DNA from 3 places in the Rhizobium sp. Leaf341 genome. Region 2 is predicted to be linked to each of the others. Evidence: riboswitches for the same ligand, from Rfam matches in the RefSeq annotation. Region 2 holds a riboswitch; each other region holds the start of a gene.

Region 1 (9,849 bases), on a different contig from region 2:
ACTCGGATCTCACCCGCAGCTACATGCTCGGAGAGCCGACGCCGGATTTCGCCCGCGCCTGGAGCATTGAGCGGGAAGCGCAGCAGGCCGTGTTCGATGCCGCCCGCATCGGCGCGCCCTGCCACAGTCTCGACGACGCCGCCCGCGCGGTTCTCCGACGTCACGGCCTCGGCCCCGACTACGCGCTGCCCGGCCTGCCGCACCGCGCCGGTCACGGCCTCGGTCTGGAGATCCACGAGCATCCCTATATCGTGCGCGGCAACACGCTGGCGCTGCGCGCCGGAATGGTCTTTTCCAATGAGCCGATGGTCGTCTTCCCCGATCGCTTCGGCGTCCGCCTGGAAGACCACATCTACATGACCGAGGCAGGCCCCAGGTGGTTCACCGAACCGGCGCCAAGCCCTACCCAGCCCGTGGCATAAGGATCATGGGAGGCCTCGCCGAAGGCGCGGCTCTCCCTGCCCCTTGCGCCTTTCCGGCGACCACCGATTGACCCGAGGACCCCAGTTAGACCCCGGAAAGGCTCAGAGCGCCTCGACAGCCTTGATGCGCACCTGACCGCCGATGACGGGTGCAAAGGCGTCCCAGACGCCGCGCGCGCCCTGACGCCAGGCGGCAAGGTCGGGGACATCGAGAACCTGCCCGCCGTGCGACCGGGCGGTCGCGACGCTCGCCGCCTCGTCGGCGACGATCAGATCATTGAAAACGCTGGCACCTTCCCGGGACGCATCGGTCAACACCTGCTGTTCCTCGGACGACAGCCCGTTCCAGAAGCTTCCGGCAAAATAGACGACGCCGGACGCGCGGATATGGCCTGTCAGCATCATCACCGGCACGACCTCATAGAGCTTGAACCCGGCATAGGCCGATTTCGTCAGGTCCATCGCATCGACCACCCCGGTGGACAGGGCATTGTAGGTTTCGGTGATGGGGATGCCGACGGGAACGGCTCCGAAGCCCGACCAGAGCTTGGTATGGAGCGGGCTCTGGATCACGCGGATCTTCCGTCCGGCCATGTCCTGCGGCCTGAGGATCGGCTCCTTGGCGAGCAGATGCCGGGCACCATAGTCGATGAAACCCGTGGCGATGAAATTCTGCGCTTTGAGCCTGTCTTGAAGCTCGACGCCGATCTCGCCGCCCACCACGCGCGCGACATGGGCCGCATCCCTGTAGAGAAAGGGCAGGTCCAGGATCTGCAGCTCGGGCACCCAGCCCGACAGGGAGGACGTGGTGGCGAGGCTTGCCTGCACAGCCCCGAGCCGCGTCGCCTCGGCCACGTCCTTTTCCCCGCCCAGAGCGCCATTGGCGACGACATTGAACCGGAAGCGGCCCGGTATGCGGCTTTCCACCCGCTCGGCGATATGCCGCCAGATCCGGGTTTCCGGCTTTTCCTCGCCCAGCAGAGAGGCGACCGTGATGCTCGTGGTCCTTGCGAAGGCCGGACGCACAAGCGCCGGTGCGGCGAGGCCTGCGGCCAGGGCGGATGTCAGGAAGCTGCGACGGGTGATGATGGACATGGGTTTCGAGTTCCTCAGGGACGGAAGATGAGCGCGAGCGCGGACAGGACGACGAGCGCGACGAGAAGCGCGGCGAGATAAGGCAGGACGGCGCGAAACAGTGCGAGGGCCGGCACGCCGGTCACGCCGGACACGACGAAGACGAGCAGGCCGAGGGGCGGCGTCAGCCCATGGATCATCAGGTTAACCACGAGGATCACCCCGAAATGCACCGGATCGATGCCGGCACCGACGGCAGCCGGCAACAGCACGGGACCGATGAGGAGGATCGCCGCGCCGATGTCGAGGATCAGCCCCAGCGCCAGGAGCACGAGGTTGGACAGGAGCAGCACCGACAAGGCACTGCCGCCAAGCAGCGTGACGAGCGACTGCATGACGCCGGCGATATCGTCGATGGCCAGCAGGAAGGCAAAGGGCGCAGCCGTGCCGATGAGCAGCCCGATCGCCGAGGCCTCGACGGCAGCCTGCCGGAAAACGCGGGAGACGCCCCGGGCGCCGCGCTGCGCCACGAGCGCGAGACCGAACGTATAAGTCGCTGCGAGTGCGGCGGCCTCGGTGGTCGTGACGAGGCCGACGCGGATGCCGAGGACGACGATCAGCCCAAGCCCGAAGGCGGGAACGGCGGACAAGGCCGCACGCGCCTGCACGCGGCGCCCGACACGGGGCGTGCGCCCGTGCTCTCCGGCTGTCAGCGCGATGGCGACCGCCAGGCACAGCGCCATCAGCCCGCCAGCGACGAAGCCGCCGGTGAGCAGGGAACCGATCGACAGATTGGTGGCGGCGGCAAGCAGCAGGAAGGCGATGGACGGCGGAATGACGTTGTCGAGCACGGAGGTTGCAGCGATGATGGCCCCGGCCTGGGCCGGCGGATAGCCATGGCGCACCAGCTCCGGCTGAAAGGTCGCAGCCCCGAAGGCCGCATTGGCCACGGACGAGCCGGAGGCTCCCGAAAAGAGCACGCTGGTCAGAAGAACCGTCTGCGCAAGACCGGCACGCCGATGACCGACGAGGCTGGCGGCAAACCGCACCAGCCGGTCGGCAGCACCCGACGCCGTCAGCAGCGCCCCGGTGAGCAGGAAGAACGGGACGGCCAGAAGAAGAAATTTGGACAGGCCGGCAATCGTCGTTGACAGGATCGCCGGTTCCGGCAGGCTGCTGCCGAAGGCGACCGCCATGGCCGCAGCCGCAAGGAAGGCATGGGAAAGCGGTGCCGACACCAGGAGACTCAGGCCCGCAAGCAGTGCCAGGAAGAGGCTTGGCGGCCAGGACGTTTCGATGACGGCGTGGCCCGCAAAAAGGTGCAGGGCGACGCCGAGCAGCGGTCCGGCCACCGCCCCCACCCGGTCGCCTTGCGCAATCCGGGTCAGAAAGAGCCTCACGAGCAGGGCCCCGCCCCCGAAGACAGGAAGCGCGAAACGCAGGGCTTCGGGAAGCCCGAGCGTCGGCGACGTTCCCCCGACCATGCCGATCACAGCCGTCCCTCCGGAGACGAGGACGAGGCCGGCCAGCACCGAGACCGCGTCGGCACAGATGGCGGCGGCCCGCTGCGGCAGAGGGGGCAACCGTGACACCAGGACATCGAGCCGCATGGCGAGCGGCCCGTTCAGCGCCAGCGGCGCGCCGACGGAGATGAGGGCGATGTGCAGCCAGATCCCGAGATCCTCTGCCCCCAGAAGCCCGGTGTGGAACCCGTAGCGCAGCACGATGCCCGTGATCACCACGCCGAGCATGATCGCAAGGACGAACCCGGCCAGCGCGCCGAGAAGACGGTCGAGCCCGTGCAGAAGGACGCTGGCCATACGCGCCGGCCGACCCGGGTCTTTGGCCGAGCCACGCGGGCTCGGGCCGCCTCCCGGCGCGGGCCGGTCAGTAAGGGTCGTCACGCCGGCCACCACCGGTAGAAATGGTGCACCGGGCCGCGCCCCTTGCCGATCGACAGGCCACGCCCGGCTTCCAGCGCCTGGTGAAGATAGGTTTTCGACAGGCTGATCGCCTCGACGATGTCATAGCCCCGTGCGAGGTGGGCCGTGATGGCGGCCGCCAGCGTACAGCCGGTGCCGTGATCGTTCCGCGTTGCGATCCGCGGTGCGGCAAAGGTCCGCACGCTGTTGCCGTCGAACAGGAGGTCGACGCTTTCCGGCCCGTCGCCATGCCCGCCTTTGATGAGCACGGTCCCGGCGCCGGCTTTCAGGATCGCCTCAGCCTGCTGCGTCATGCCCGTCCGGTCCTGTGCGACCGGCGTTCCCGTGAGCAGCGCCGCTTCCGGAAGGTTCGGCGTCACGATCGCCGCGCGGGGCACGAGCACGGTCCGCAAAGCGTCGATCGCTTCTTCCCGCAGCAGCCGATCGCCCGAGGTCGCGACCATGACGGGGTCGAGGACCACAGGCCCGGCAAACCCGGCAAGACCCGCAGCGATCGTCTCGATGGTCTCGGCCCGCGACACCATGCCGATCTTCAGCGCCCGCACATCCATGTCGGCAAAGATGGCCGCCATCTGCGCGGCGATCAGTGCGGACGAAATGTCCTCGACCGCCGTAACCCCCGTCGTGTTCTGCGCCGTCACCGCGGTGATGACGCTCGTGGCAAAGGTCTCAAGCGCGGAAAACGTCTTGATGTCGGCCTGAATGCCGGCGCCGCCTCCGCTGTCGGAGCCGGCAATGGTCAGGGCAACGGCGGTCATCGGGCGGCCCCCAGCCTGGCCTCCCGTCCAGCCTCCACCCCGGCATCCACCGCCGAGCGGAACGACCGGGTCGCTCCCCCAATGTCACCGGACCTGAAGATTGCAGAGATCACCGCGACACCGTCGGCGCCGGCGGCAATGACCTCCGGCACCCGTGCCAGATCGATCCCGGCGATGGCACTGACAGGCAGATCGGGGCTGAGGCGGCGGATCGCTTCGCGCAAGGTGCGGAGCCCGGAAAGCCCGACCGGCGGATCCGGATTGACCTTGGAAAGGGTCTCGAACACGCCGCCGATGCAGGCATAGGTCGCGGGCGCTCGACCCGCACGGTCCGCATCGGCTTCCGTCTTCACGGTCAGCCCGATGATGGCCGTCCCGCCCAGCAGACGCCGTGCCGTCTCCGCATCCATGTCGTCGGCACCGAGGTGCACCCCGTCCGCACCGGCTGCGAGCGCCACGTCCACCCGGTCGTTGACGACGAAGGCAACGCCCGTGCCGGCAAGCGCCTCCCGGATGGACGTCGCCCGCTCGACCATGACGCGCGTCGATGCCGTTTTGTCGCGATACTGGATCAGGGTTGCGCCATTCCGGGCGGCGGCCCGTGCCAGGTCCGGCAGAGGCGCGATGTCGGCGAGCGATGCATCGACGATCGCGTTGAGGCGATTATCGACGCCCGATGAGGTCATGCTGGTCATGGTGGATCCTTGCAAGAGGAAGAATGTCGGCCTCGCCGACGGCGGCGAGCGCGTCGAGAAACAGCGGCGCGAAGGTGCCGGGCCCCTGTGCCCTCGACGCCGCCAGTTCGGCCGCGACGCCGGTAACCGCGAGAGCGGAACCGGCCGCCGCCAGCGCATCGGGCTCGGCGGCGAGAAAGGCTGCGATGACGCCGCCCGAGAGGCATCCGGTGCCGGTGACCTGCGCCATGAAGGGATGCCCGTTGGCGATCTCCACGCAGGAATGGCCGACCTGCAGCCGATCGACCGGACCGGTCACGATCCGCAGGATGCCGGGCGTCTCGCCGATCAACGCCATCTCGGCGCGGTTGCCGCGCACGACGGTCGGGCGAAGCGCGATCAGCTCCTGTGCGAAAGCGAGCCGGGACGGCGAGTAATCGCAATGGACGGGATCGACGATCCAGGGTTTACCTTGTGCCCGCGCCACCGCGACGCCGAGCCGGATCGCCGCACGCCGTTCCGCGTCGAGCGTGCCGAGATTGACGGTCAGCGCATCCGCACGGGCGACGAAGCTCTCGACCTCTTCGAGCGACCCGGTCATCGAGGGCAGGCCACCGATGACCGTAATGCCGTCGGCCGTGAACTTCTGAACCACGGTGTTCATGAGACAGTGGACGCGCGGACGCGCCTGCCGCACCCGCGCCAGGATATCCGCAGCGATCTGTGCACTAAGGCCGGTCATTTCAGCTCCACGGCAATTTCGGCGACATCCGGCGCTTTCGCGATCAAGCCCTCATCCTTCATGAAGGCGCCGAAGCGGGCATAGCGGCCCGTGTCGAGCGCCGCGGGACGCTTGGCGAACCGTGGCAGCGTGTCGAAAAAGGCGGTGCGGTTCAGCTCGTCGTCGAGGTTCGGATAGGCTTTGGCAAACACGGCCCAGGCCTCGTCCGGATGGTTGGTGAGAAAGATGGAGGCCTCCTCGACGGCTGCGAGGAAGCGCGGCAGCCGATCGTCCGAAAGGAGATCCCGATGCGTGACGAAGACGAGTTCGTCATAGGTCGGGATGCCGTGCTCCTCGAGGAAGAAGGCGCGTCCCGGATGACCCTCGAGCTTCATCTGGGTCAGCTCGAAATTGCGATATCCGCCGATCGTGGCATCGACGGCCCCGGAAATGAGCGACGGCGACAAGGAGAAGTTGACGTTGACGAGGTCGACATCGTCCTTTCCGAGCCCTGCAGACGCCAGCATGCGCTGAAGCAGCACGTCCTCGAAACCCGAAACCGAGTAGCCGACCTTGCGCCCCTTCAGATCCTTCAGGCTCTTGATCGGCCCGTCGGCGAGAACCGTCACCGTGTTCAAGGGTGTTTCGACCAGGGTCCCGAACCGCACGATCGGCAGGCCTGCTTCATGGTCGCGGTAGAGATTGGGCTGGTAGTGGATGCCGATATCCGCCTGCTTGGCCGCGACCAGCCGCGGCACGACCGACGGGTCGGCGGGCGGCACGAGCTCGACATCGAGCCCGGCCTTGGCAAACAGCCCCTTTTCCTGCGCGATCACCAGGGGTGCGTGGTCAGGATTGACGAACCATTCGAGCAGCACGGTCAATTTGTCGGCGGCTTGAGCGGAGGTGGTCAGAAGACCGGTCATGGCGAGCATCGTCGCGACGAGAAGGCGGATCATCAAGATCTCCAGGATGAGACGGTTTCAAAGGATTTGGGGGCCCGCCGCGGGCGGTCGCTCTCGCGCGCCCAGGGCGCAAGGCGAGACGTGAGGATATCGACCAGCAGGCGCAGGATGAGGGTTATGACGGCCAGCACCGCCATGGCGGCAAAGACGGTCGCGGTCTGCATGCGGGCATTGGCCTGCACCATGACAAAGCCGAGGCCGGCCGACGCCCCGACCCACTCGCCGACCACGGCCCCGAGCGGCGCCAGCGGCGCGGCGACCCGCAGGCCGGAGACAAGGCTTGGAAGCGCGAGCGGTGCGCGCACCGACACCAGCGCCTGCCAGTGCGTGGCCTGCGTCAGCGACACCGCGTCCACGATGTCCCGCTCCGTCCGGTTCAACCCGTCCGCAAAGGCGGAGGCGACGGGGAAGAAGATGATCAGCACCGTCATCGCGACCTTGGACGCCATGCCGAAGCCGAGCCAGACGACGAGGATCGGTGCGAGCACGAAAACCGGCAGCGCCTGGAGAACGAGAATCGTCGGCCAGACGAACGGTCCGAGGCGCGGATGCGCCGCAAGCACGAACGCCGTTCCCGCGCCGAGGGCCGCACCGGCCACGAGCCCGATCAGGATTTCCGAAAGGGTCACGAGGCTCTGCGCCATCAGGAAGGCGGGCTGGTCGCGAAACACCGCGACAACGGCCAGCGGCGACGGCAGCAGATAGGCCGGCGGCGAGAACGCGGCCGTGCCTGCCTGCCACAGCAGCACCAACACACCGAGCCCCAGGGCCGCATGCAGGGCGCGCACGGCTAGCCGTTCACCTGATGCGGCGGGAAAAGCGGACAAACGGGCGGCAGCATGAGCGATCTCCACATCGGCGACGGAGATCCAGGCGAGCGGAGAAGAGAGAAAGGGCCGTGGGCGGACACCTGTTTTCCGTTCCTACGCCGGTATGACCCGGATCAGGTTCATAACGGTTCGGCTTTCGCCATCTCAGCCCCTTGAAGGACACCCGTCGGAATGCCGCTAACCTATGAAAACAATGGGGTTTTTGTCAACACCCTTGTGCTGCGGAGCTGTACGCACTCGCCCATCAGTCTGAAACTGCTCATTTTAGTGCTCATTTTGCTCCCGCCCAAACACGCCGTTTAAAGCCTAAAGACAGGAAGTTGCAGTAATTCGAAATGATTTTGTATAACAACAGAATTTAAAATCATTTTTTAAATTCATTTTCCCAAAAAAATGCTAAATCCCTCACCGTAATCGGTAATTTTCTGCTGCTTTCGCTTCGCTTCTTCCTCAAGACGATGCATTCCGTCTCGATTCTCTGCTATGATGCTATGATGCTATGATGCTATGATGCTATGATGCTATGATGCCTTTCTATAGGTTTTGATCGCTTGATAGAGACCTCTAATGTAATGTTAAACTTCAGGGTCGATTGCCATTGATCAGTATCACAGAGACAAAGTAGGTGAGATCAGAGCCGCTTCTTACGCTCTTCGACTTCAACGCCAATGGATCGTCCGATAAGCCAGCCGATTAAAGCGAAGACGATGAGCGCCACGCCTCTACCTGATATCGCCCCGCCACTTGATGTAATCCCAAATCCGGGAATGAACAGGGCGATGAAGATGCCGATGACCATGCCCGTAGAGGCGCATCGGCGACGGGTCGATGACCAAGCAAGACGAGCGACGATTTCATTCATGCGGACAACCTCACGTTTGCTGCATGATGACCGGAGCGCTTGTGCAGGTAAAGCAATTGCGGATGCTGCAATTTTTTTCCGGCTAATGGCGGCTACAGCAGGAAAAAGATTTCCTATATGAGTCAACAGTTGCGGGATTGTCGTGGGCGCATTGGTTTTGATTGCCATTAATTGCCACATATTGACATTATGGCATTTCCAGCATACATATTTCCGCGTCTGCACAGATCGACTGAGGTTTCTCGCGTAGAGACTGATAGTGCGGATGTCGTCGGTTAATTCCGGTCACTTGCTTATGGCTGTGGGCTCTTAGGAGTTTGACTTAGTCGAGGATACCATATGGGGGGCGGCACAAACCGTCCCCCGCCTTTTTTAGCGGTATCGGATATTTTTCTTCGTGTGATGTGCCAGTCTTCCAAACGGCATTGATGTCACAACCCCTACTCTCTCATCCTTCACATAGGCACTTTCGATATGTGCGTCGAGATAATGGGATGGGCCGTCTATCGGCTGAACGTCCGAGTTTTTCAGGCTGAAGAAGACGCAATACCGCTGCGATGATCCGTTACGAATGAATAGCTGGAAAACGTGCTGGTTTCCTTTGGTAGTTGTACTTACCCTTGTCGTGGGCTTTGACATCACTGAGTTGATGATCTCGACAAGCCTTGGCGTTTCGATGTACCGCTCAGGGCAGAACACCCGGGTGTGATGCGGATCATACACGAGCACATCATCAGGACCTGCTTCATCAGGATCAACCTGTCGAGAGTAACAATGCGGGCTGTAGCGCACCCATACCTTAAACTGGAAGGGCGGATAATCAGGCTCGGTCCACGAAAAGTCATAAGACCGTTGGTCCAAATGCGATAAATCGTTGATGGTATTCCGGTAGAAAATGGTTTCGTGCGGCATAATTAGATGTCTCTAAAGTGGCGAAACCTCTATGCCACACAATCAGGGGCCTGACATTCTCTGATATTGGGAAGTACAGTGTGCTCGCGGCAAAAACCCGTGGGTGATGACGTTTCCCGAAACCCCGCAAGCCTGCCTTGCAAGCCCGCAGGCGCGCTTCAGCCCGGACGCGGCCAGTGCCGGATGCCGCCGGTCATCGTTTCCAACAGCTTCGACAGTTGCAGCACCTTGAGATCGGCGAAACGGGGGCCTACGATCTGCAGGCCGATCGGCAGGCCGGAGATGGAGAATCCCGCATTGATCGACGCCGCCGGCTGTTCCGACATGTTCCATGGGACGGTGAAGGCAATGTGCTCGAACGGCCGCTCCGGATCATTGGTCGGCGAGGCCCATTCGGCCGGATAGGAAACGATCGGATTGGTGGGCGAGATGACCGCATCCACGGTCGAAAAAAGACGGGCAGCGGCCCTGCGCATTTCCATCGTCTGCCCGAATCCTGCGACAGCGTCGACGCCGGTGACCGCGGCGCCCTTCTCTGCCCAGGCATAGATGTAGGGCAGGATCGCCGCCCGGCGTTCGGATGGGAGATCCCCGATATCGCCCCAGAACTTCGCTCGCCAGAAATGGTCGAGACCATCCAGCATCGCCCGCGTCAGGATTGGCCCGACGTCGAAGATCTCGGCCCCTG
Region 2 (9,849 bases):
CTGAGGTGGGACTGACGTCCGATAAAGCCAAACCTGCCGTTGTGCAATATCAGCGGTGGCTGGAAGCGGTCATTTGTCAGCAAAGAGTTAAGGAGCGTCCGTTTCCGTCGTCCGCCGGCCGCTGCAAAAAGGCGCTTCAGTTCCAGACATGGCCGATCTTCTTCAGGCTCTTGCCGCCGAAGTCCTCCATCCCTTCGCAGATATCGCGGCCTCCGGCGTTGCGGAAGAAGCGGTCGGCTTGGGTGCAGTCTTCCAGACACCAGACGACGAGGCCGCGGCAGCCGAGCGACTTCAGCAGGCTGCTGGCCTCCCCGAAGAGGATGCGCCCCAGGCCGATGCCCTGATACTCCGGCCGGAAATAGATTTCATAGATTTCGCCTTCCTGCGGCAGCGCGCGGGCGCGGGACAGGCCGAGTGTTGCATAGCCTGCGATCACGCCGGCGACATCGATGACGAGAAGCGTGGAGGGGCCGCCGGTCGCCTTGCGCCACCAGCTCGCATTGCGCCGATCGATCATCTTGTTCAGGGGAAGATGCGGAATGAGGCCGGAATAGGTGTGAAGCCAGGAAACACGATGGACCTGCGAGATCTCGGCGGCGTCTCTTGCCATGCCGGGACGGACTTCGATGGACAGTGTCTTCATGGTGCGCGCGCTGATCCTGGCCGGCTCGTCTTCGTCTTGCCGCGGCATCATGCCGAGGTTCGCTAAAATTAACGGCATTTTAACGAACGCGGCAAGCGCGAATTTTCATCGCACGCAGAACCTCACGTGCTCTCTCCGTTCGCGATGTCCTTTCCAGTGGCCGACGAGCGCTTCGAGAGCGTGCTGGATGTGGGAGTGATCAAAAGAGATCGCGAGGCGCCACATCGTGGTGCTCCTGCGGAACTTTTCGAAAAGACAGGCGTTATGAAACGTCCGATCGAATGGCCATGCGCCGGATCGGACCCAGATCACACCGGTGTCCATCTACGTGGCGTCGTCTCATACAACGGATTTAGGGCGTCTCGATTGCAGGTCAAGTGTTCACCTCTGCAATGCCGTCACCCGAACCAGCCCGGAGGCACGGTCACGTGCCCGTCATGGAGTAGCCTATGAAAAATCTCTCTGCAGACAGGCGCATGATCAAGATTGCCATGGCGGCCCCATACCTGGAGCGCGGCGAGGAACAACTGTTGGCACAGGCTTGGAAGGATAACCAGGATCAGGACGCGCGCAACAAGATCGCCATGGCGCATATGCGCCTCGTGATCTCGATGGCCGCCAAGTTCCGCCATTTCGGCTTGCCGATGGGGGATCTCGTTCAGGAGGGTCACATCGGTCTTCTGGAAGCAGCGGCCCGTTTCGAGCCGAGCCGGGACGTTCGTTTCTCCACCTACGCAACCTGGTGGATCCGCGCTTCAATGCAGGATTACGTGTTGCGCAACTGGTCGATCGTTCGCGGCGGTACGTCTTCTGCGCAGAAGGCTCTCTTCTTCAATCTGCGGCGGCTGCGGGCAAAGCTTGCCCAAGGCAACAGCCAGTTGACGGCCCGGGCCGTCCATGAAGAAATCGCCTCTGCTCTCGGCGTCAGCCTTGCCGATGTCCAGACGATGGATGCGCGCCTTTCCGGCAGCGACTCGTCTCTCCAGGCCCCGATTTCGTCGGGTGACTCCGATAGCGGCGAGCGCCTTGATCTCCTCGCCTGTGCGGCGCCTCTGCCGGACGAGCAGGTCACCGACATGATCGACCAGGAACGCCGGAAGAACTGGCTCGGACATGCGCTGGAACAGTTGAACGATCGCGAGATGAAGATCATCCGCGCCCGCCGGCTGTCGGAAGACAGTGCAACCCTTGAAGAGCTAGGCGCGGATCTCGGCATTTCCAAGGAACGCGTTCGCCAGATCGAGACGCGTGCGCTCGAAAAGCTCAAGGTCGCCCTCGTTGCGCAGGCACCGGAGCTCGCGCTGACGGCGCACTGACCGCTCTATTTTCCTCACACGAAAAGGCCCGCCAACATGGCGGGCCTTTTCGTGTGTCTCGGATGGCTTGGCTGCGCGTGATTATTCCGAAATGATCTTCATGCGGTCGCCCGGCTTGATCGTCGAGGTGATCTGCAGGGCATTGATCAGCCGGAAGAGATCGAGCTTGCGGTCGGTGCCCATCATTCGGGCTGAAAGGGTCGCAAGCGTATCGCCCGGCGCGACGGTGATGACGCGGATGCGCAGCGGCTTCAGCGCGGCGGCCTCCTGCGGGTTCATGCGGCGGAAGGACGTGCGCAGCACATCCGCCGTCGGCTCCAGCGATGGCGTCCCCTTTGGCACCGCGGTCAGGAAACGATAGATCTGGGTGTCGATGCGCAGCACCGTCACGTCGAAATCCCAGCGATCGGCCGAAGCCCGCGCCGTCGCGGCTTCCAGCCCGTTGATCGTGATGGCGTGGATCGTGTCGGGCTGCAGACCGGTCACCCAGCCGCTTGCGATATAATCCGTCAGACTGCGATGCTGGGTATCGGCCACGCCGTCGAAGCGGATGGCCGTTTCGCCGGGACCTGTCGCGAGGACGGCCTCGGCCTTGTTGTCGATCTGGAACCCTGCGGGAACATCGAAGCGGATGCCGAGCTTGCCGTGCAGGAACGTTTGGCCGCGGACGTAGCCCTCCTGTGGGCTATCGCCATAGAGCAAGCCATCGATGCCATCGAGGAAATAGTCGCGACCGCGGTCGCCTGTCGTTCCCTCAGGGCCGAAGGCGCGGGCGTGGCGTCGGGCAAGCTCCACGCGCTGCGGCGCGTTCGGATGGCTCGAGAGAAAGTCCATGCTCTGGTCATTTTCCGGATCGACGGAGGAGAACCGGCTATAGGCGGCCATCGCATCGAGAAAGCGGGCTGCCGCATAGGGATCGTAGCCGGCTTCTCCCAGCATGCGCACTCCGATGACATCGGCCTGCAGTTCCTGGTTCCGCGAGAATGCAGCGAGCCGAAGCTTGCCGCGAGCAAGCGCCTGCTTGCCGGCGAGATCACTCGAGAGAACCTCCGAAACCACACGGCTGGCGATAACTTCGGCTTCCTCGCGCTGCTGCCGCTGGATGCCGTGATTGGCGGTGACGTGCGCCATCTCGTGCGACAGAACGGCGGCGACCTCCGAGGCATCGTCGGCGAGCGCAAGAAGGCCACGGGTGACGTAGAGATAGCCGCCTGGCAAGGCAAACGCATTGATGGCAGGGGAGTTGAGGAGCGTGATGCGATAGGACTGGTTCGGGTTCTCCGAAACGGCCGTCAGTGCGCCGGTGATCCGGGCAACCAGGCGCTCGGTCTTCTCGTCCTTGTATTCGCCGCCGTAGCTTGCAACGATACGGGGATGCTCACGGGCGCCCATTGCGGCACGGGGGTCGTTCTTCTGGACTTCATCGACAATCTGGGGCGTGGCGGACGGGGAGACGCTCGGCTCATAGCTCTGTTCGATCGCACTCTGGCAACCGGCAAGCGACAGCAAAGCGAGACCGGCGACGGACGCGCGCAGGGTGCCTGCAATGCCGCGGGTCGACAGGGATCCGCCGTTCCGCTTGTTCCGCTCTTTCACCGTCATGCCTCAGCCCATGTTCGCGTCCGGCAGCGTGCCGACCACACTTGCGGCAGTTCGGCAGAGCCGCCCTACATCCTGAGATACGCGCAATCGCTCCGTTTCCCAGAGCCCGATCTAGCCTATTCATGCGCCATATGCCTACTGCATAATTCCGCGGCCCTATCGGTTTTGCGGAAAAAGACGCAGACGGCCGTCCTGTTCGTCTCCGATGCGGGCCTGATGATATCGTCTCTTCCGGTGCCATAGGGCCGCGGTCAAATTGTGGCATGTGTCGCCCACGCGGCTCAGGACGCAGGTGGACGCGCTCCGAGAAAGCGTGCGACGACGTCGGGTTCCGTGCGCTGGAGGAACGTGCCGGCTTCCTCGTGCAGAGCAACCTTGCCGTCATCGAGAAACAAGACGCGATCGGCAAGGCGGCGGACGTCGTCCGCGTGGTGGGTAACGAGAAGGATGGTGCTCGCATGCTTCTCCTGCAGTGCTGCCAGCAGTTCGCCCATGTCCTGCCGCAGCGCCGGGTCGAGAGCTGCAAAAGGCTCATCCAGCAGAAGAAGCGGGCGGTTGCGCACCAGCGCCCGGGCGAAAGCTGCGCGCTGGCGCTCTCCTCCCGACAACGTCGGCGGAAGGCGCCCGGCAAATCCGGCAAGGCCGACGTCGTCGAGCGCGCTTTCGATCCGAGCGCGATCGGCGCTCGTCAGCTTCAGCGCCGGACTGATGCCGAGGCCGACATTCGTCGCGATATCCAGATGCGCAAAAAGATTGTGCTCCTGAAAGATGACCGAGACCGGACGCAGAGCGGGCGGACTGTCGGTCGCATCCTCTCCGAAAATGCGCAGACGACCGGAATCCGGCGTCTCGAAACCGGCGATGAGATTGAGCAGGGTCGATTTTCCGGAACCGGAGGCGCCCGTAATTGCCGTGATCTTTCCGCTTTCGATAGCGGCATCGAAGACCAGCGTCTGCGGGACAGGATGGCCCGGGAAGCGGACCATCACCTGTTCCAGGCGGACGGCGATCGGGGTTGGCGCGCTTGCTGGCCTATCCGGCTTCATGATGTCCCCTCCCGATTCTCCCGCGCGGTTCCAAGGCCCGCGGTGTTCCAAGGAATGTCAGGACGACGCAGACGAGACCGAGGAGAAGCGCAAGGCCGGCCGCATCCGTCGTGCGGTAGCTTCCCATGCGGCTGAAGAGCAGGAACGGCAGCGTGATCATGTCCTGCGACCCGAACAAGGCAACTGCCCCGAGATCTCCGAGCGAGAGCGCGGCTGCAAACGACAGTGCCATCAACAGCGGGCGCCTCAGACCCGGTCCGTCGACCAGCCGAAGACGCGACCAGCCGCGGATGCCGAGGCTTGTGGTAAGGCGGTCGGTGCGGGCGGCGTGCGTTGCGATGGCCGGAGCCAGCACGCGAACGACGAAGGGCAGCGCCATCAGCGTGTTCACGGCCGTGATGACGGCGGGCGCAAAGCGTGCGACATCGCCGAGCGGGCGCAGCACCAGGAACCATCCCGCCCCGATGACGACCGGCGGCACCAGAAGGATGAGCGACGTGCCGGCAGCAACGCCTCCGGAGAAGACCTGTGCGAATCCACCCGGCCGACGTGGCGATAGCAGGATCTGGCGGGTGGTCAGCATGGCGGTTGCAAGTGTGACGGACAGGACCGCGGAGACCGCGGCAATCGCGAGACTCGTCGCCGTAGCCCGGTGGACCTGCGGATCTGTGGCAAGCTTGAAAAGATCGGAGACGAGACCGGAAACAAGCACGGAGGCAAGCGGCGCCGCAACGAACAGGGCCGCCAAAGCCACGACGAAGGCGTCGAAGAGGATAAAGATGGACGATCCGCTGTCGAAGCGACGCACCGGCCGGCCAGTCGTCGGTGCCTCGGTGGCCGGGGGGGTCAACCAGCGGAGAAGGATGAGGAGGAGGGCGGTGACGGCGATCTGCAGAGCCGACAGGGCGATCGCCCGAGACGGATCGAAGTCGAAGCGCAATGCCTGATAGATCGCCACCTCCAGCGTGCTCGCCGCAGGGCCGCCGCCGAGCGTCAGCACCAGCGTGAAGCTGGTGGCGCAGAGCATGAAGACCAGGCCGGCGACGCCGGAAAGAAGGCCTCGAATGACAGGCCACTCGATGAACCGGAAGAGCTGGACGGGCGACAATCCGAGATTGGCGGAAACCAGCCAGTACTCGCCGGGAATGCGCTCCAGTCCCGACAGGAGAAGCCTGACGGCGAGCGGCATGTTGAAGAAGACGTGCGCGACGAGGATGCCCGTCAGACCATAGATCGCGATGGGTCGGCCGAGATCGAGCAAAGCCAGGAGGTCGTTCGCAATGCCTTGCCGCCCCCAGATGCCGACGATGCCGAGGGCTGCCACCAGCGCCGGCAGGCCGAGCGGCAGCGCCATCAGCCTTACGATCCATATCCGGCCCGGAAAATGGCGTCGACGGGCCAGCGCCAGAGCAACGGGAATGGCGAAGGCGATGGACAGGAGCGTGGAAAGGCCCGCCTGGGCCAGCGTGAAGCGCGCAACCCGCCAGAGATAGGCATCGAACATGTCGCTCGTTGCGCCGGCTCCGGCGGAGATGCCTTCGCGAGACGCGGCGAGCGACAGAGCGACGATGGCGGTGCCGACGAACAGCACGATGCCGGCGAGGCCCGCAACGCCCAGTCCGGATGTCAGGCGGCGCGTGTGACCGCCGCCTTGGAGGACGAGGCGCGGAGGATCGGCGCGCATGGCCCGAGCGCGCTTTGTATTGGCGCGCATCGGCAGCTCAGTTCCGGCTCATGGCGGACAGCCATTCGTCGATCCAGGCCTTGCGGTTTGCAGCGACCTCGTCCGAACGCATGAGGAAGGTCGTCTTCGGCTGCACGAGTTTGCCGAAGGCGTCCGGCAACGGCTCCCCGGGCTTGCCCACCGGCATCATCCAGTTCGTGGTCGGCAGGATCGCCTGTGCCTGCGGGCCGGTCAGGAAGGCGAGAAAGGCCTTGGCGAGTTCAGGATCGCGCGCGGCCTTCGTCATGCCGGCCACCTCGATCTGGATGTAGTGACCTTCGGCAAAATCCGCCGCCTGGTAGCGGTCGCTGTTTTCGGACACCATGTGATAGGCCGGCGAAGTCGTGTAGGAGAGCACCATCGGCGCTTCGCCCTTGGTGAACAGGCCATAGGCCTCCGACCAGCCGGGCGTGACGGTCAGGATGCGATCCTTGAGCTTCTTCCAGGCGTCCGCGGACTGGTCGCCATAGACGGATTTCACCCAGAGGAGCAGGCCGAGACCCGGCGTGGATGTTCGCGGGTCTTCGATGATGATCTTGTCCTGCCCGCCGCCTTCGACGAGCTCCTTCAGGCTCTTCGGCGGGCTCTTCAGCATCTGGGTGTCGTAGACGAAGGCAAAGTGGCCGTAATCATAGGGCACGAAACTATCATCCGAAAAGCCGCCGGGGACAGTCAACGCCGATGTGTCGAGACCATGCGGAGCGAAGAAGCCCGTGGCCTTGCCTTCGGCAACGAGATTGGTGTCCAGACCGACGACGACGTCCGCCTTGGCGGCAGGGCCTTCCAGCTTCAGCCGCGTCAGGAGTTCCACGCCGTCGGCGACGCTGACATAGGTGATCTTGCAATCGCAGGTCTTCTCGAACGCTTCCGCGATCTTCGCGCCAGGTCCCCATTCGCTCGTGAAGCTTTCATAGGTGTAGACCGTCAGCGTCTTTGGCTCGGCGGCTTCGGCATCGACGATGCCGAGCAGGGTGCCGCCAGCGAGAAGCAGGGTTGTCGTGGTCATCGAAAGCCATGTAAAGCGCATGCGCGTCTCCTTCAAAAAACGTGTTCAAGGGGGATAGCGCTTGCGAGCCGTCTAATCCCTCCGCCGGTGCAAACCGGATCAGGTTCCGCGGGTTGGCGTGTCGCCTCTCAGCCGGTCTTTCGAAACGACGGGTCGTCGCAGAAAGAAAGGCACCCCGTTAGAGCATGGAAAGATCTAGCCCTGGTCCCGCAGATTGGCAAGATGACGCAAGCGCGACAGACAAGCAGATGAGCGCGCGTCCCATATCTTTCGGGCTTTCACAGCCTTTCACCTTTGCCTCTGCGGCAGCTTCGCGCTATGGCAGCGCGATGACCGCAACTGCATTCACCATCCTGCTCGGCGGGCCCTTGACGATGACCGACCGGCTCGCCGCGCAGCTTGCCGGAACCCGCGTGATCGCCGCCGATGGCGGCATGCGACACGCGGCGGCCATCGGCCTCGCGCCAGAGCTCTGGGTCGGTGATTTCGACTCGACGCCGCAGGCTTTGATGGCCGCCTGGCCCGACGTGCGGCGCGAGCCCTATCCGCCCGCCAAAAACGAGACCGACGGCGAAATCGCCGTGGCGGCGGCACTGGAACGTGGCGCGCGGAAGCTGGTTCTCGCCGGCGCGCTCGGGGGCGAGCGCAGCGATCACGCCTTCCAGCACCTTCTCTACAGCCTGCATCTTGCCGAAACCGGGCTCGACGTCCTCCTGACCTCGGGCGAGGAGGAGGCGGTGCCGCTGCTGCCCGGCATCACGGAGGTCGCCTTGCCAAGGGGCTGCCTGTTCTCCATCTTGGGTCTTGATACCCTAACCGACCTCTCCATTGCCGGCGCGCGCTATCCTTTGAGCCGTTTCGCGATGCCCTTCGGCTCATCGCGCACCATTTCCAACGTGGCGGAAGGACCCGTACAGCTGACGCTTGGCGCGGGCCGCGCGATGCTTGTCGCCCGCCCTCTCGACATGACAGGAGCCTGACCATGGCGCCGCCCATTCTCAAACTCGACGATATCGTCCTGACCTTCGGCGGTACGCCACTGCTCAACGGTGCAGCGCTGCAGGTCGAGCCAGGCGATCGCATCTGCCTTGTCGGCCGCAACGGCTCGGGCAAGTCGACGTTGCTCAAGATCGCCGCAGGCCTGATCGAGCCACAGTCGGGCGAGGTGTTTCGCCATCCGTCGTCCACGGTGCGCTATCTGGAACAGGCGCCGGACTTCGGCGCCTATACCACGGTCCAGGCCTATGCCGAGGCAGGGCTAGGGCCGGGCGACGATCCCTATCGTGTGACCTATCTGCTCTCGCATCTGGGGTTGAGCGGCCAGGAGAATCCGAACGATCTCTCCGGGGGCGAGGCGCGACGTGCGGCGCTGGCCCGGGTGCTTGCGCCCGAACCCGATATCCTGATGCTCGACGAGCCGACCAACCATCTCGACCTGCCGACTATCGAATGGCTGGAAGGCGAGCTGCAGAAGACCCGGAGTGCCCTCATCCTCATCTCCCACGACCGTCGCTTCCTGGAGAAGGTTTCGACCGCCACCGTCTGGCTCGATCGCGGCACGTCGCGCCGGCTTGACCGGGGGTTTGGTCAGTTCGAGGCCTGGCGGGACCAGGTACTGGAACAGGAGGAACTGGAGCAGCACAAGCTCGGCAAGCAGATCGAACGGGAAGAGCACTGGCTGCGCTATGGCGTGACCGCCCGGCGCAAGCGCAACATGCGCCGCCTCGGCGCTCTGCAGGATCTGCGCTCCAACTATCGCGGCCACAAGGGACCTCAGGGCTCGGTACAGGCGAGCGTTTCCGACGCGCAGGAATCCGGCAAGCTGGTGATCGAGGCCGAGAAGATCGCCAAGGCTTATGGCGCGCGCACCATTGTTGCGCCGTTCTCTATCCGGGTGCATCGCGGCGACTGCATCGGTCTCGTCGGTCCGAACGGTGCCGGCAAGACCACGCTTCTGAAAATGCTCACCGGCCAGTTGAAGCCGGACGAGGGCAAGGTGAAGCTTGGGACCAACCTCGAGATCGCGACGCTTGACCAGAAACGCGAAGACCTCAATCTCGAGGATACGCTGGCGAATTACCTGACCGACGGGCGCGGCGAAACACTGCTGGTCAACGGCGAGCAACGGCATGTGACCGGCTACATGAAGGAGTTCCTGTTTCAGCCCGAGCAGGCGCGCACGCCGATCAAGAATCTGTCCGGCGGCGAGCGGGCGCGGTTGATGCTGGCGCGTATTCTCTCGCGCCCGACGAATCTTCTGATTCTCGACGAGCCGACGAATGATCTCGACATCGAGACGCTGGACCTCCTGCAGGAGATCGTCGCGGGCTTCGCCGGCACGGTGATCCTCGTCAGCCATGATCGCGACTTTCTTGACCGCACGGTCACCTCGACCATTGCGCCGGCCGCCCCGGAAGCACCGGACGGGCGATGGATCGAATATGCGGGCGGCTATTCGGATATGATGGCGCAGCGCAAGGGCCTGGCCGACGAGCGCAAACGCGCGGAAAAGG
Region 3 (9,849 bases), on a different contig from region 2:
CGACCCGGCATGTCCGACGTCCTGATCGCGGGCAAGGAGACCGCCTGAGACCGCTTGCATGATGGCAGAGGTCACGGCCTCCGCAGTGTGCGCCCCTTCGCCCGGCGACAGCCCGCCGACGAGTGTTTCGACACGTCGCGGCGGAGCGTCCTCCGCGGCGTGCTGTCAGTTCTTCGCGATAGCAGCGATCGTCCAGGCCAAGCCGCTCTGCACGATGTGGTATGACGTCTTGTCGGCTGTCCCTGCCGTGAGGCCAGCATCGTGTTTCCTTTCAAGCTGCCGCCGGTCGAGACGAGAGTGGCGGCATCGATGCGGTCCGGGAAGTCCAGGGCAATCTGCTGGGTTATGAACGATCCCATGGAGGGACCGACCACGGCCGCCTTGGAAATTCCGAGCGCATCCATCAGGTCGATGGCGTCCTGCGCGAACTGCTTGATGGCAAAGCATGTCTTTGGTGCGTTCGGGCAGTCCTTGCCCGCGGGCATCCCGCTTCCGCCATGGCCGCGCTGGTCGAGAGCGACGATCCGCAGGGTGGGATCCAGCGCCCGCAGGGCCTCTATCGTCGGCAACCAGGTGAGCACCGAGTCGGTCAGGCCGTGCAGCAAGACGATGGTCCGCCCGCCCTTCGGCCCGATATCGAGATAGGAAAGCGACATGCCGTTTGGCAGTTCGATTCCGCATTTGGTGTCGATGCTCTCGCCGCAGGTCGCGGTCGCGGCATCGACGTGCGAAGCGCCGAACATGAGACACGCGAAAGCCATCAGCAGGCACCGGATTTTGGTGGAAGTCTCCTTTCAGCGGGCAACGACGACAGCTCCAGCCGGCGACTCCGGCCGGAATCAGGCAAGCGTCCATGCAGGCGCGTCACGGTGTCGGATCCCGACGTCGAGCCGGCGCCCTGGACCTTGCTGCTCCACGCATCCGGCCCGGGCATTCTCTATTTCACAAATCGTGGCGCACCGACGTCGAGGAGGGCGGGATCGAAACCGACGTCCTGGACGGCCTTTGCCATCGAACCGTCGGCGTGCTGGTGTGCAATGCTGAGATCGAGGGCCGTCCCGAGCGAAGTGTTGCCCTTGGTGTAGAGCACGGTGGTCTGTGGCGGCAGGACGGTCGCCTGGATGCGATCATCGGGTTCCGCGATCCTGATGGCGATGCCGGGATACGCCCCTTGAGCCTTCTGATTGTAGCTTCCGGCGTTGTAGCCGAGGAACCCGACGTCCAGACGGTCGGCGGCGAGATCCTGTGCCAAGGCCACCGGGGTCGGATAGAGCTTGAGGTTCGAACCGAACAGCTTTTGCAGGTCGCTGACCCAGAAGAACCCGGTGACGGTCCCTGCCCTCTTGCCGAGGGTCGCCGCGATGGTCGTGTCGCCCGCCTTCGAGTAGATCCCCATGTGGTCGATATAGAGCGGCGCGGATTGGTCCAGCACCTGCCGGCGCTTTTCCGTGCGGTTCCAGCTCCCGATCGCGACGTCCGCTTTGCCGGAGATCACCGACTGGATCGTCGCGGCCGGATCCATCACCTGCGTGACGACGTCGAGGCAATGGTCGGTGGCAAACCGCGTGACGATCTGCGGGTCGATCCCCGTGATCGTCCCGTCCGGCGATGCGAAGGTGAAGGGCGGATAGTCGTAGGCGGCGACCGTCAGCTTGCCCGGCGTGATCGTGGCGATCCGTTCCGCACAATCTCCTGCATGGGCAGCATGCGGTAGGAGAAGCGACAGGACGGTGGAGAGGACGAGAGAGGGTTTCATGCCGTGTCTCCGTGATGCGGCCGGGACCCGTCCGCCGTTGTGAACCGATCCGTGTTTTTCCATACTGTTCACGACGCAATCGAAAAATCAACCCGAAAATCTATGCGGATCTGCTCATATTCCAGCACTTCGAACGACCTGACGCAGCCGCCCCGACGTCTCCATCCATGCCGGCCAGGTAACGCACCAGAGGTAACGCGCCAGATTTGACGCGCCGGGGCCAACCGCCTCGCACGCCCGGCCGGAGGAGACCGTCGGGCAAGCGTCGTCGCGGTCGACGGCGTGTGGGCCGATCCGCTCAGGCCCCCTCGCCCCTTCCCTCTTCCCCGCCGCCGGCCGCCGGGACGGCAGACCCGACGCTCAGCGCCTCGGCGCGGATGTCGTGGGAGATGCGCATGGAACAGAATTTGGGTCCGCACATCGAACAGAACGGGGTGGACTTGTGGACGTCCTTCGGCAGGGTCTCGTCATGAAAGGCGCGCGCCGTGTCGGGGTCGAGGGAGAGGTTGAACTGGTCTTCCCAGCGGAATGCGAAGCGGGCCCGCGACAGGGCATCGTCGCGCAGCCGGGCCGCGGGATGCCCCTTGGCGAGATCGGCGGCATGGGCGGCGATCTTGTAGGTGATCACGCCGGTCTTGACATCCTTGCGGTCGGGCAGGCCGAGATGTTCCTTCGGCGTGACGTAGCACAGCATGGCCGTGCCGAACCATCCGATCATTGCCGCGCCGATGCCGGAGGTGATGTGATCGTAGCCGGGCGCGATATCGGTCGTCAGCGGGCCAAGGGTGTAGAACGGCGCCTCGCCACACACCGCGAGCTGTTTGTCCATATTGGCCTTGATCTTGTGCATCGGCACATGGCCCGGCCCTTCGATCATCACCTGGCAATCGCGATCCCAGGCGATGCGCGTGAGGTCCCCGAGCGTTTCCAGTTCGGCAAACTGCGCCGCATCGTTTGCATCCGCAATCGAGCCCGGTCGCAGCCCGTCCCCCAGCGAAAAGGACATGTCGTATGCCCGGGCGATCTCGCAGATCTCCGCAAAATGCGTGTAGAGGAAATTCTCGCGGCGATGATGCAGGCACCACTTCGCCATGATGGATCCGCCGCGCGAGACGATGCCCGTCACCCGGTTGGCCGTCAGCGGAATATAGGCGCGCCGAACGCCGGCATGGATGGTGACGTAATCCACCCCCTGCTCCGCCTGCTCGATCAAGGTGTCGCGATAGACCTCCCAGGTTAGGTCCTCGGCGACGCCGTTGACCTTCTCGAGCGCCTGGTAGAGCGGCACGGTGCCGATGGGCACTGGCGCATTGCGGAGGATCCAGTCGCGGATGTTGTGAATATTGCGCCCGGTCGACAGGTCCATGACCGTATCGGCGCCCCAGCGGATCGCCCAGACCATCTTGTCCACCTCTTCCTCCATGGACGAGGTGACGGCGGAATTGCCGATATTGGCGTTGATCTTCACGAGGAAATTCCGGCCGATGATCATCGGCTCGAGCTCGGCATGATTGATGTTGGCGGGAATGATCGCCCGGCCCGCCGCGATTTCCGCGCACACGAATTCCGGTGTGACAAGGTCCGGTATGGCGGCGCCGAAACTTTCGCCATCCCGCCCCGTGCTATTTCGGGCTGCACCCTCGCCTCCCCCTTCCCGCTGCATCTGCCGGCCGAGGTTTTCGCGAATGGCGACGTATTCCATCTCCGCCGTGATGATGCCGGCACGCGCATAGGCCAACTGCGTGACCGCCCGCCTGCCCGATGCCTTCAAGGGAGCAACGGGCGTCGGAAAGGCCGGCGTCAGACGATCGCCGGCGGCAAAGCCGTTGTCGGCAGCCGTCACGGCCCGGCCGTCATAGGCGACGACATCGTTCCGGGCGCGTACCCAGGCGTCGCGCAAACGCGGTAGGCCGCGCGCGATCGAGATGCTCTGGGCGGGATCCGTATAGGGCCCGGAGGGATCGTAGAGCGTGACGGGCGGCTCGTCGGCATCGACGTGCAGCGATACCGCGCGCATCGGCACGCGGAGATCCGGGTAGAGCGTTCCCGGCGTGAACACCTTTGTCGAGGCGGGCAGCGGGCCGGTGGTAACGTGGGGAAGGCAGGATCGGTCGACAGAGGTCATGGCGAGGCGCTCCAAGGGTTGGAGACCCGGTCCGGAACGGCAAGGGGAAGGGGCGCACAGCCGGTGCCGGACGAGAACGCCCGAACGTCTGCCTGCATCGCACCGTCCCTCCGCCAGTATGAACTGGATCAGGTTCAACGGGTCCCTGCGCGCGCTAGCAGTATCTCAGCCCCTTGCCGGGACCCCCCTGGTGAATATGCGCAACCTTGCATGGAGCCCGCGTGGCGTCAAGGGCGTCCCCGCAGCGCCAGACGGGCGGGGGCAGCGCGTTCGATCACGACCGTGAATCAAACAGGGCGGATCGATTCATAAGTCTCGTTGGACCTTGGCCTCCCTGCGCGCGAGCATGCGGGCATGACGCTGTCCCGCTACCACCTGCATCTCGAGCGCTGCGATCCCGCACGCAACATGGCACGCTTCTACGCCCTGTCGCTGGAGCCTTCCTTGTTCGGCGACGTCGTGCTTGTGCGGCGATGGGGACGGATCGGTGCGGTGGGTCGCTCGCGGTTGGATGTCTTCCCGGACGAGCAGGCAGCTGTCTGCGCGATGATGGATCTTCTGCGGCAGAAACGGGCGCGCGGCTATGCCGTGGGGCAATGGGGTGCCGGCCGGGGTCAGCGGCGGCGGGCGTGACGCGGCGATAGCGAGTTGACAGCTGTCAACTTTGTCCCCGGGAATGCGGGATGTCGTTCAAAGTTGACAGCTGTCAACTTCCCGCTCTCGCAAAAGTCCGTCCGGTTTGCGGGGATGCGAATGCCAGAAATGCCATGCAGATCAACACGCGACGACGCTTTTTCTCCACGGCGTGCGGTGGCGCTTTACCCTCGCAGCACAGGAAGCAGACAGGCAAGGAACGGTGCTGTGGACAGGAGGGGCTTGCAAAAATGGCTGGCGCAGAAATCGCTTGACGCGACTCGCATGCGGCCTCAGCTTCTAACGCCAGATGGCGAATATCAAGGCCGCCGGCGTAACGGACTGCCTCCTCTGTATATAGGGCGGCGCAACGTATACCCTGAAGGTCGAGAATCGCTGGCAGGGCGGCGGCGCGTCCACCCCTGAGCCCGATACGCATCATCCGTCGGTCGCGCCTCCTGCGCAAGCCGGCAGACAGCAAGGAACGAGACACCATGGCCCAACCGGCCCCCACGACACGCACCGGCCCGAAAGACGAGGCGCCGGCGCCCTCGGCGGATCTGACGATCGCCGCGGACGCGAGCGCGCTGTCGGAGCAGCTGAAGGCGATGCGCGAGCGGCTGTTTCCGCCGACGTCGACAAAGACGCTGCGGCCGTTTTCCTCCGGCGAGGCGGCCAAGCTGATCGGCGTGTCCGACGGCTATCTGCGCCAGCTGTCGCTCGCCGGGGAGGGGCCGCAGCCCGAGACGGGGGTCGGCGGCCGTCGGTTCTATTCGCTGGCCGACATCAATGCGCTGCGCGTGCATCTGTCGGACCAGGCCATGGCCAAGGGGCATGTCGCCAAGGCGCGCGGCTATCTGCCGCGGCGGGATGCCGACGCCGGCGAACGGCTCCAGGTCATCTCGGTCACCAACTTCAAGGGCGGTTCGGGAAAGACGACCTCCGCCGTGCATCTGGCGCAATATCTGGCGCTCACCGGCCACCGGGTGCTGGCGATCGACCTCGATCCGCAGGCGTCGCTTTCGGCGCTGTTCGGCTACCAGCCCGAGCTGGACCTGACCGGCAACGATACGCTCTACGGCGCAATCCGCTATGATGCGGAACAGCGGCCCTTGTCCGACGTCATCCGCCAGACCTATTTTCCTGGGCTCGATCTCGTGCCCGGCAATATCGAGCTGCAGGAGTTCGAGCATGTGACGCCGCAGGCGCTGGCGGATCGGCAATCGGGCCGGGAAGGGGGCGTCGACAGCGGCCCCCTGTTCTTTGCCCGCATCCAGGCGGTGCTCGGCACGGTGGAGGCGGATTACGACGTTGTCGTTATCGATTGCCCGCCCCAGCTCGGCTATCTCACCCTGTCGGCGCTCTGTGCCTCCACCTCCGTCATCGTGACCGTGCATCCGCAGATGCTGGACATCGCCTCGATGAACCAGTTCCTGTTCATGACGGCGGATCTTCTGTCGGTGGTGCGCGACGCCGGAGGCACGCTCAACTTCGACTTCCTGCGCTATCTCGTCACCCGCTTCGAGCCGAACGACGGGCCGCAAGCCCAGATCGTCGGCTTCATGCGGTCCCTGTTCGGCGAACGCGTGCTGACGGCGCCGATGGTGAAGTCCACCGCGGTGTCGGATGCGGGCCTGACGAAACAGACGCTCTACGAGGTCGGGCGCGAAAACTTCACCCGGGCGACCTACGACCGCGCGGTGGAATCGATGAATGCCGTCAACAGCGAGATCGGGGCGCTGGTGCATGCGGTGTGGAACCGCTGATGGCGGCGGGAACTGCGATCGGACCCTTGCGGCGCGCCTCCATGGCGGGCGAGACGCAGGGTCGGGGCTTGGAAAGGACGGGACGAATGGCGGCGAACCGCAAGAGCGAACTGAAGGCATTGTTTGGCGGCGGTCTGAGCCCCGCCGATGCGTCTCGCATGACCGAGGCGCAGAAGGCAGACGCGCAGAAGAGGGACGCACAGACGGGAGACGCGGCGAAGGGGGAGGCGGGCCCGGCCGCAACCGACGGCCGGATGTCTAAGGGCCTGTCGTCCGGCACGTCTGCGGGCATGGCCCCCGAGCGGAAATCGGCCGAGGCTGCCGGCGAGGGGCGACCGGGCGGATCGGGAGCCGCTACGCCCGAGGGGGCTTCACCCGTGCCGCCGGCGCGCAGTGCGTCCGGCGCGGTCAAGGCCATGGGGCTGTCGCTCAACGCCATCACGCGCGAGGCCGAGGAAGCCCGCGTGCTGCGCCAGGCGCTGTCGGAAGGGGAGCGGGTCGTCACCGTCGATCCCGCCCGCATCGAGGCGTCCTTCGTCGAAGACCGCCTGATGATCGAAGGCGTCACCGACCCGGATTTCGAAACCCTGGTGGAGAGCGTGCGCGAATCCGGCCAGCAGGTGCCCGTGCTCCTGCGGCCGCATCCGGAGAAGCCGGGCGTCTACCAGACCGCCTATGGTCATCGGCGCATCCGCGCTGCCGCCCGTCTCGGCCGTCCGGTCAAGGCGATCATTCGCGCGCTGAGCGATGACGAGCTGGTTCTGGCCCAGGGCAAGGAAAATGCCGAGCGCCGCAATCTCTCCTTCATCGAGCGGGCCCTCTTTGCCCAGAACCTCGCCCAACGCGGCTTCGATCGCAAGATGATCGGCGAAGCGCTGGCGGTGCAGAAGAGCGAGTTGTCGCGCCTGATGCAGGTGATCGAGAGCGTGCCCAACAACTTCGTCCGGTTCATCGGCCCGGCGCCGAAAGTGGGCCGCGAGCGCTGGATGAAGCTCGGCGAGATCCTTTCCAAGGATGCCCGGCAGGTGCAGGGCATCGACGTCGTCTATTCCGACAAGTTCCGGGCGGCCGACAGCGACCGGCGGTTCCAGATGCTCTTTTCCCACCTCGACGCCATCGGCAAGCCGATGAAGGTCAAGCGGAGCGCGGCCGTCCCCGGCCAGCCGGCAGACCCGGCCTCAGGCGAGGGCGCACGACCGCTGGCGGATGCGCGCGGCCGGGTCTTTGCCCGACTAAGGGTGGAAGCAGGCGCAACGCGGATCGAGTTTGCCGAGGACACGCCGACGGCCTTCATCGAGGCGGCGACGGCGCTCCTCGTCGAGGCGCATGAACGCTTTGCGCTGGAGGAGGCCGGCGACAGCTGAGCCCGACGCGCATTCCCTGTTTCGCCCTTGCCGGTTTTAAGGCGGGGGCGGTGAAGGCGACCGGAGAGCCGGGAGCCGATCGGATCTGAACCAGAAAAGGACGACCAAGAGAGCAAGAAAAAAGGCCCCCAAAACGTCACCGTCATGGAAGCCCTCTTCAATCTAAGCAGTTCAAGAGAATCACTTCCGACCAGCAAAGTCAAGAGTCAGCGGCATAAATGCCGATCGGCGGAGCTATGACCGGGACATCCCGGTGCTGCGGCAAAGCCCTCTGATCTCGAGGCCATCGACGCCCGAAGGCTTTGGAAACAAGGCTTTCGGCGAAGGACGATGTGTGCCGTGCCGGGGGAGGCTTGCCTCCCAGCGGAGATGGAGAGATGGAGAGATTTGCAACGACGCCCTTTGGCGGCGCACGCCTGACTGCGCGCAATTTTGCGCTTCGGGCCGACCTCGAGCAGCGACAGGCGCGTCTCTGCGCCGGCGAGGGCGGCAATGCGACCGGCCAGGCCGAGAAGTACCGGATCATTCGTGCGCTCAGCGAAGCGCGCGCCGTCTGGGGCCTGTCGGACCGGGCGATCGCGGTGCTCGAGGCGCTGGCGAGCTTCCATCAGGATCGTCATCTCGACGGTCGCGCGCCGATCATCGTCTTCCCGTCCAATGCCGAACTGTCCCTGCGCGCCCGCGGCATGTCGCCGGCCACCTTGCGCCGGCATCTCGCGAGCCTTGTCGAGGCCGGGCTGATCCTGCGGCGCGACAGTGCCAACGGCAAGCGTTACTGCCGTCGTGACGACCAGGGCACGGTCGAGAGCGCCTTTGGCTTCGATCTGGCGCCGCTGGCCCTCAGGGCCGAGGACATCCTGTCCAGCGCCGCGCTGGTGCGCGACAGCGCCCGCCGCATCGCCCGCCTGCGCACCGAGATCTCCCTGCACCTGCGCGATATCGCTAAGATCATCGAGGCCGCCTTTGCGGACGGGCGTGCGACGCTGGAGACGCCGGTCTGGCAGGCCTTCGTCGAGCGGCTGCGGGGGCTCTCCGGCAGGGTTCAGCGCAATGGCACGGAAGAGGACCTGTCTGCGCGCAACGCGGCGCTTCTGCGGCTGCGGGCCGAGGTGGAAACGGCTTATCTCGAAACCTTCTCAGAACAGGAATTGAGCGCCAATGACGATCATTCCGAGCACCATATTCAGAATTCAAAATCAGACTTAACTTTTGATACAAACGGCCAAAGAGTCAAAGAAGGCGGCGGGGCCAGCGATCCCATTGCGCCCGAGCGGAAATCGGCAGGCATTGCGTTGAAGGATTTTCTGAGGCTCTGCCCGGATATCGCGGATTATGCCCGTGGCGGCGTTTCCGGCTGGGCGGATGTAATCGGGGCGGCAGCCGTGGTCCGCTCCATGCTCGGCATCAGCCCCAGCGCTTGGGATGCGGCCCGGAATGCCATGGGCAAGATCGCCGCAGCCATCGTGATGGCCGCCATCCTGCAACGTAGCACGGCCATCCGTTCGCCCGGCGGCTATCTCCGCGACCTCACCGCCAAGGCCGAGCAAGGGCGCTTCTCGATCGGACCGATGCTGAAGGCGCTGGGATGAGGCCGCGCACCGCCAGGCGCCGGCGCCCTTCCTTGAGCCGGCTAAGGGGTCCGGCCGCCCGCGGTTCGCGCAACGCAAAAAGGCAACGCAAAAAGGCCCCGCCCTGCGGCGGGGCCTCGATGGATGCAACGCATCGCTCGGCGCATCGGACGACGCATCTCATGGCGCGGAGGCCCGGCCGTACGCCGGGTCTCAAGCCGATCGCGCACGAACGTTTCGGCGTCCGGGCGTTTCGGGCGCCTCAGTGAAGGCCGAAGGCGGCCAGAAGTGCGGCACGAAGCTGCACGAAGCGGGGTTCGCTGCGGCTGCGGGGACGGGGAAGGTCGACGGTGATCTCGCGGGTGCTGTCGCCCTTTTCGCGGGGCAGGATCAGCACGCGATCGGCCAGGTAGACCGCCTCTTCGAGGTCGTGGGTGACGAGGATCATCGTCACCTTCTCCTCGCGCCAGATGCGGGACAGCTCGTCCTGCAGGGTGAGCTTGGTCATGGCGTCGAGCGCGCCGAACGGCTCGTCGAGCAGGAGGATTTCGGGCTTCACCGCAAGCGCCCGGGCAATGCCGACCCGCTGGGCCATGCCGCCCGAGAGCTGGGCCGGCAGGGCGTCGGCGAAATCGGA

The links. Region 2 has a riboswitch for thiamine pyrophosphate ahead of thiB (thiamine ABC transporter substrate binding subunit). Riboswitches for the same ligand answer to the same signal wherever they lie in the genome.
Region 1: it holds a riboswitch for thiamine pyrophosphate, as region 2 does, so the genes downstream of both, ASG03_RS18810 (ABC transporter permease) here and thiB (thiamine ABC transporter substrate binding subunit) in region 2, are expected to answer to the same signal.
Region 3: it holds a riboswitch for thiamine pyrophosphate, as region 2 does, so the genes downstream of both, thiC (phosphomethylpyrimidine synthase ThiC) here and thiB (thiamine ABC transporter substrate binding subunit) in region 2, are expected to answer to the same signal.

What each region holds. Positions count from the first base shown of each region.
Region 1 covers NZ_LMPE01000015.1:879,792-889,640, forward strand. The annotation lists gene ASG03_RS18775 (M24 family metallopeptidase) at 1-422, shown strand, start outside; gene ASG03_RS18780 (TRAP transporter substrate-binding protein) at 525-1,517, opposite strand; gene ASG03_RS18785 (TRAP transporter large permease) at 1,532-3,316, opposite strand; gene thiD (bifunctional hydroxymethylpyrimidine kinase/phosphomethylpyrimidine kinase) at 3,397-4,197, opposite strand; gene thiE (thiamine phosphate synthase) at 4,194-4,892, opposite strand; gene ASG03_RS18800 (hydroxyethylthiazole kinase) at 4,861-5,613, opposite strand; gene ASG03_RS18805 (ABC transporter substrate-binding protein) at 5,610-6,551, opposite strand; gene ASG03_RS18810 (ABC transporter permease) at 6,551-7,345, opposite strand; TPP riboswitch at 7,461-7,564, opposite strand; gene ASG03_RS21590 (hypothetical protein) at 8,019-8,417, opposite strand; gene ASG03_RS21595 (hypothetical protein) at 8,622-9,161, opposite strand; gene ASG03_RS18815 (amidase) at 9,320-9,849, opposite strand, start outside.
Region 2 covers NZ_LMPE01000002.1:87,715-97,563, reverse strand. The annotation lists gene ASG03_RS00455 (GNAT family N-acetyltransferase) at 137-643, opposite strand; gene ASG03_RS00445 (RNA polymerase factor sigma-32) at 1,093-1,959, shown strand; gene ASG03_RS00440 (M48 family metalloprotease) at 2,041-3,561, opposite strand; gene ASG03_RS00435 (thiamine ABC transporter ATP-binding protein) at 3,843-4,547, opposite strand; gene thiP (thiamine/thiamine pyrophosphate ABC transporter permease ThiP) at 4,594-6,291, opposite strand; gene thiB (thiamine ABC transporter substrate binding subunit) at 6,329-7,336, opposite strand; TPP riboswitch at 7,396-7,524, opposite strand; gene ASG03_RS00420 (thiamine diphosphokinase) at 7,666-8,316, shown strand; gene ASG03_RS00415 (ABC-F family ATP-binding cassette domain-containing protein) at 8,319-9,849, shown strand, end outside.
Region 3 covers NZ_LMPE01000014.1:960-10,808, forward strand. The annotation lists gene ASG03_RS14310 (alpha/beta fold hydrolase) at 72-761, opposite strand; gene ASG03_RS14315 (substrate-binding periplasmic protein) at 938-1,756, opposite strand; gene thiC (phosphomethylpyrimidine synthase ThiC) at 2,055-3,881, opposite strand; TPP riboswitch at 3,969-4,080, opposite strand; gene ASG03_RS14325 (WGR domain-containing protein) at 4,236-4,514, shown strand; gene repA (plasmid partitioning protein RepA) at 5,009-6,280, shown strand; gene repB (plasmid partitioning protein RepB) at 6,571-7,644, shown strand; gene repC (plasmid replication protein RepC) at 8,022-9,233, shown strand; gene ASG03_RS14345 (ABC transporter ATP-binding protein) at 9,475-9,849, opposite strand, start outside.